2 regions of the Bacillus sp. FG16 genome follow, and region 1 is predicted to be linked to the other one. Evidence: predicted binding sites of a transcription regulator. Region 1 holds the regulator's gene; the other holds the start of a gene.
The links. Region 1 encodes LexA, which represses DNA repair genes until DNA is damaged. Its sites were predicted from a motif close to CGAACATATGTTCG; they were not measured.
Positions count from the first base shown of each region.

Region 2: a site for LexA is predicted at 2,251-2,264, ahead of ACODS7_RS00540 (DNA polymerase IV). Genes of this name have one in related genera too.

Region 1 is NZ_JBMDKC010000006.1:96,195-99,622, forward strand. It holds gene ACODS7_RS04300 (bifunctional metallophosphatase/5'-nucleotidase) at 1-113, shown strand, start outside; gene ACODS7_RS04305 (DUF896 domain-containing protein) at 154-393, opposite strand; gene ACODS7_RS04310 (YneB family resolvase-like protein) at 439-1,095, opposite strand; gene lexA (transcriptional repressor LexA) at 1,237-1,857, shown strand; gene ACODS7_RS04320 (DUF4097 family beta strand repeat-containing protein) at 1,948-2,751, opposite strand; gene ACODS7_RS04325 (DUF1700 domain-containing protein) at 2,752-3,294, opposite strand; gene ACODS7_RS04330 (PadR family transcriptional regulator) at 3,287-3,428, opposite strand, start outside.
Region 2 is NZ_JBMDKC010000001.1:81,498-84,925, reverse strand. It holds gene mgtA (magnesium-translocating P-type ATPase) at 1-176, shown strand, start outside; gene ACODS7_RS00545 (MgtC/SapB family protein) at 250-951, shown strand; gene ACODS7_RS00540 (DNA polymerase IV) at 993-2,231, opposite strand; gene ACODS7_RS00535 (tripeptidase T) at 2,580-3,428, opposite strand, start outside.

The DNA of each region.
Region 1 (3,428 bases):
AACCGGTAGTAAAAGATATACCAACAGATATGTCTGAACTTATCGCTAATTATATATTGGAACATAAAACGATAGAAGCAACAGTTAATAACAACTGGAAAGTTATTAAATAACGATTTTTACAAATAAAAAAAGATGGGCTTCGCCCATCTTTTAATTTAATTTTGCATTATCTTGCTTTTTTAAAGCTTTTAATTTCGTCGGTGTAACATCTGTACCTTCTTCGTTAACAACTTTAATTCCTTTAAGTTCGTTTAACATATTTTGACGAAATCCTTTTAAATATTGTTCACGTAGCGATTGACGCTCACGTTGCTCTTCTTCAGTTAAACCTTCAGCTTTTGCTTTTTTCGCTAAGAAGTTAATGCGTTCAACGAGTTCGTGATTAATCATCTCGAATCCCCCTTCTAATCAAAACTGATTATTATCATACAATAGTTACTCTTCTTTATCAAGCAATTGCTTCGTATACTCTACATATCTACGATGTACAGTCGCCTTTGAAACATTATGACCAAATCCACGTAGTGTTGCTGCAATTTCTTCAAACGTGAGTTCACTTTTTCGCAAACGTACAATTTCCTCAATTGGCACTTCTTTTTTCTCTCTTCCTACACTTAAATGCCGATTTTTTAAATTTTTTTCTGGACGATAGCCTTTTTCTACTGCACGTTGCATACCTCGTTTAATTTTCAAATTATGAATCTTTCTTTGATATTCTTCAACAATACCAATAATATCTAATACCATCGAATCAGAATCCGACAATTGTAATTCACCATTATGTGTATGCGTATATACTTTTATACCTTCTTTATGTAAACAATGCATTAATGCGATTTTCGCATTTCCTCTACCAAGTCGCGTTTCATCTTGTATAAGTAACACATCAATTTGTTCGTCTCGAATTGTATCCAACACCTCTAATATACCGTCACGCTCAATTGTATATCCACTAGCCTGCTCCTCAATCACCTTAGAAACATTCATTTGATAGCGCTCAGCTAAATGCAATAATTCATCTTTTTGACGTAATAATGATGTTTCTTGTGCTTCTTTCGTTGTACTCACACGTGCATAAATAATTGCATTCATTTTGAACCCCTCTTTCTCCCTATTATTTCCCTATAGTGTAACATAAATCAGCCATTTGTTCGAACTTATGTTTGTAGAATGTTTTTTCACATGTTATACTTATTAATAAGAAAAATGAAAGAAAACGAGGTGTTAGAAAACATGGAAAAGTTAACGAAACGCCAGCAAGACATTCTCGACTTTATTAAGCTAAAAGTACAAGAAAAAGGATATCCACCTTCCGTACGTGAAATCGGTCAAGCAGTCGGCCTCGCTTCTAGTTCTACAGTGCACGGACATTTATCACGATTAGAAGAAAAAGGATACATTCGACGCGATCCAACGAAACCACGAGCGATTGAAATTTTAGGCGTAGACCGAATCGATACAGAAACACAATCTGTTATTCAAGTTCCAATTGTCGGAAAAGTTACTGCTGGTTTACCAATTACAGCTGTCGAAAGCGTAGAGGAACATTTCCCACTTCCAGCTAGTATTGTTGCTGGAGCAGACCAAGTGTTCATGTTACGTATTTCTGGAGATAGTATGATTGAAGCTGGTATTTTCGATGGAGATTTAGTTGTTGTTCGCCAACAACAGTCTGCATATAATGGTGAAATTGTAGTCGCTTTAACAGAAGATAACGAAGCAACTGTTAAACGTTTCTATAAAGAAAAAGACCATTTCCGTCTACAACCAGAAAACTCTTCATTAGAACCTATCATTTTAAAACAAGTGTCAGTTATCGGGAAAGTAATTGGCGTATATCGTGATTTACATTAAAAATAACAAAAGAAGATAATTACCTTATTTATATACGGTAATTATCTTCTTTTTTGTATTTTGATAGATTTCCATACATTCTATTTCTTATTAACGAGTTTCAATCGTCACATCTCCAGCAGCCGTTTTACCGCTAATCTTTTTACTACCATTTCCAATTGTTACGTTATTATTTTCTTCATTAAAAATTGTTACATCTCCGGCAGCACTTTGCCCAGTAATTACCGCATCTTGTGGTTTTTCCGATAAAGTAATATCTATATCTCCCGCAGTTGAACTTGCTTCTAGATTATACTTAGAATCATGATCTTGAATATTTATTTCCCCACTTGTTGTTTTTGCGGTCACTTTCCCTAATACCTTCTTAAAGTTCACCTCACCAGCTTTTGTCGATCCCTCCACATTCTTAGCCGTTACTTGTTTCAACTCTACTTCTCCAGCAAGTGTTCTAACACTTACGCTATCACTTTTCACATCACTCATTTCGATTTGTCCAGCAGATGAATTTACTTTTACATCTTGGTAAGAGCGTTCGGGCACAAGGAGAGTCAATTTAGACGTTTGAAACCTAAAATCGTAAAAAGAAAAATCAAATGAAGCACCTTTTTCTCTTTCCCCAATAATTTTTAATGTGTCACCATCTTCTGCGATACGAATCTCTTGTTTACGTACATCTCCTGATTGCTTGATATAAAAAGAAGAGTCAGGAGATTTTTGGACAATAATATCCCCGGCATCTAACTTAACTTCTATATTTTTTAATGTTTCGTTTTTAATTATATTTTCTTTATCGCCTTTTTCAGCAGTTTGTACTGCTTTTTCATATGTTTGGGAAATTCCTATTACTCCAATAATGATACAAGCGATAGCGATTAAAAATAGTTTTTTCATCATTTACTCTCCTTTTATCATTTTGAAGTTCCATATTACATATCGTACACACAATCTCTTAAACCACTTTGTACTATAAAAAGCGATAATACATAATAATAAACCTACTCCAACAAACGTTATACTAACGAAAAGATCCAACCATATAAAAGTACCCATAAATACTTTTCCAATCACGAAAAATGGTGTTACTACACTAGCAATACCACCAATCCAAAAAGAAAATATAAAAGCAATAATTGCGACTAACGGGCCTAACACAATAATAAAATTAAACAAACTAAGTCCAATCGCTGCCATAACAGCTCTTGTCACATTTGAAGTCGATGGATTTTTTTTCATTTCATCGAAGCGATACATCGCAAGTAATTCTTTTGCGATTACTTTCGGAGAACCGAGGCCCTGTATTATTTCTGATTCAGTTTTCCCCTCTTCTATCCCAAACTGAAAGTGCTCTTCATAATCCGATAAAATATCTTGCCTCTCTTCCTCTGGTAACTTTCTAAGATAACTTGATAATTCTTTAAGAAACCCTTCTTTACTCATCCCATTCCACCCCTTCAATAATTTCTTGTACCCCTTTCGCAAAATCACGCCATTCTGTTACTAACAAATGAAATTGCGTTTCCCCTTGCTCTGTTAATTGATAATATTTACGAGGTGGCCCTTCCGTAGATTCC
Region 2 (3,428 bases), on a different contig from region 1:
CTCTTATTATGGCAATCGGGATTTATATTCCATTCTCACCACTTGGTGCAGCCGTTGGTTTACAAGCATTGCCACTTAGCTACTTCCCTTGGTTAGTAGGAATACTATTAGGCTACGCTGTCTTAACACAATTCCTGAAAAAGCTTTATATTAAAAAGTTTCATAGCTGGTTGTAAAAATAAGAATGAGTGGGTATCCCCCGCTCATTCTAAAAAACATAACAGATACTTATATATGGAGGTGACCATGATGGTATGGTACGACATTGTATTCAGATTAGTTATCGCAATTATTGTAGGTGCTTGCATCGGAATGGAAAGGCAATGGAGACACCGAATGGCCGGGCTGAGGACAAATGCTCTCGTATCACTTGGTGCCTGTATATTTGTTTTATTATCCGTCATGCTTGATCATGATGCTAGCCCATCCCGCATTGCTGCTCAAGTTGTTAGTGGTATTGGTTTTTTAGGGGGTGGCGTTATTATCCGCGATGGTTTTAGTATTAGAGGGCTAAATACGGCAGCTACTTTATGGTGTGCAGCTGCTGTCGGTACTCTTACAGGCGCCGGTTTCCTCGTTGCAGCTATATTAGGTGCAGCCGGCGTGTTACTAGCAAATATACTTCTTCGCCCAATTGCTCTTTTTATGAATAAAAAATCAAAAGAAGAATCACCTGAACAAACGAACTACTTACTTTCCCTTACTTGTTCAGAAGAAAATGAAGCACATATTCGTTTTTTACTTATGCATATGGTAAGTACAGAAGGGCTCAGTTTAAAAGAGTTGTATAGTGAAGATGTAGATTCTAATCAAAAAGTTTGTATACAGGCTACATTACATTGCAAGACAAATGCAGCTATCTTAATTGAAAAAATAGTAAGTAGAATGCTATTAGAATCTGGCGTTACTGGAGCTGGATGGAAGACTTCTTTAGATTTAGAAGCGAGTTAAATAGGAAAGGTGTCATGATATTTACTACTTCATGACACCTTCTACATAAACTTATTTTCTAACTTTTGTTGAAACGACTTCTCTTGCTTGCGTAGTAGTTGACTACCTCGTTGTAAAAGCGGGGTTCCATACTTATCATTAATTTGATCAATGACAGCAAGTAGCGGTTCTTTTTTTGCATCCTCTTCAAATGAAAACAAATCTAATTGTTTCACCGATTCTGTCTTCCACTCTATTTCAGTAGCTGTAACACCTAGTAAACGCACGGAATCACCATCCCAATGTTGCTTCCATAAACGGGATGCTGCTTGAAAAATATCGCGTTCTTCCCAAATCGCATTTTTCAATTGCTTACTCCGTGTTACTGTTCGCCTATCATGGTATTTAATCATAATTTGAATATTATAGCTGACAAGGGTTCGCTTTTGTAACCTTTTACTCACTGACTTTGATAAACGTTCTAACATATCAAGTAATTCTTTCTCTTCATCCATATCCTTTGAAAAAGTCATCGAGTTACCGACGCTTTTATGCTGTCCCATTTGACTCGGATCCACTTCCCTATCATCCATACCTTTTGCACGCCTTTGCAAATCAACACCGTGCTTGCCAATTTTAGCGCGAATGATATGCTCGTCTCCCTTTGCCAACTGTTCAATTGTCTGTATATGAATATCATTTAATTTTTCAGCTGTTTTCTCACCAATTCCATGCATTGCTCTAACTGGACGTGGCCAAATCAGTTCTGGAATATCGCGTTTTCGAAGCACGGTAATACCAAGTGGTTTTTTCATATCTGAAGCGGTCTTTGCTAGAAATAGATTTGGAGCAATTCCGATACTACACGGTAGCTGCAACTCTGTTAATAGTGCCTGTTGAATCATCTTTGCTATTTCAAGAGGCGAACCAAGTGCGTAGCAATCTGTAATATCTAAATATCCTTCATCTATTGAGACTGGTTGTATCTTTTCTGTAAAACGAGAAAGGACTTGAAACATTTGAAATGAAGCTTCGCGATATAATGTGAAATTAGGACGCCTTACAACTAATTGCGGGCATAACCTTTTCGCTTCCCAAAGGGGCATCGTCGTACGTATTCCGTATTCTCTCGCCTCATAACTACATGTTATAATAATTCCTTTTCTCTCTTTTTCATTTCCAGCAACCGCTAATGGCTTTCCTTGTAATGATGGATCATGAGCAATTTCAACAGATGCGAAAAAGCAATTCATATCTACATGCAAAATTACACGACCATTTTTCGGATACATTTCTCGCATAGTACTCACCCCCCTAATCAGAACATTCGTTCTTTCATTATATCAAATTTTGCACAATAGTTATAATAATTACTTGTTCTTTTTTATAATCCATATAAAGAGGATACACATGTGAAAGAGGCTGATTATGATGAAATTAACTATATGTTCCTTGTAGTTATATTAATCATCATAATTAATTATTTACTCCTTCCAATTTTCAACATGAATACGTTTGGATTTTTCTCTCGTCTAATATTATATACTGCCATGATTTTTCTTGTATTGGCTTATACGCCTTATAAAAATAATCGAATCAAAATAAAAAGCGTGTAAATCACAATTGATTTACACGCTTTTTCTATTCTATTACTTCGCTACTTCTTCAATAATTGCAACAACTAATTCTGCTGTTTTTGCTAACTCTTCAACAGGAATCTTCTCGTTTGTTGTATGAATTTCTTCATAACCAACTGCCAAGTTAACTGTTGGGATACCGTGTCCTGCAATTACGTTTGCATCACTTCCGCCACCACTTTGGTGAAGAGAAGGTGTACGACCAATTTTTTCAGCTGCACGTTTCGCAACTTCTACAACGTGATCGCCATCTGCAAATTTAAATCCTGGGTACATAACGTTTACTTCAACGTCTGCATGACCACCCATTTCTTTTGCAGTTGTTTCAAATGCTTCTTTCATTTTCGCAACTTGTGCTTCCATTTTCTCATTGATTAAAGAACGAGCTTCTGCAAAGATTTGTACATGATCGCAAACGATATTCGTTTGTGTACCACCTTCAAAACGTCCAATGTTTGCAGTCGTTTCAGAGTCAATGCGACCAAGTGGCATCTTCGCAATTGCTTTCGCTGCAATAGTAATTGCAGATACACCTTTCTCCGGTGCTACACCAGCGTGAGCTGTTTTCCCGCGAATAATTGCGTTCACTTTCGCTTGTGTTGGAGCTGCAACAACGATTTCACCAACTTTTCCATCGCTATCTAATGCGTAGCCATACTTCGCTGTAATACGCTCACGATCTAAAGCTTTTGCACCAACAAGACCTGATTCTTCTCCGACTGTAATAATAAATTCAATTTTACCGTGAGGGATATTTTTCTCTTTTAAAACACGGATTGCTTCGAACATTGATGCTAATCCAGCTTTATCATCCGCACCTAAAATTGTTGTACCATCTGATACGATATATCCATCTTTAAT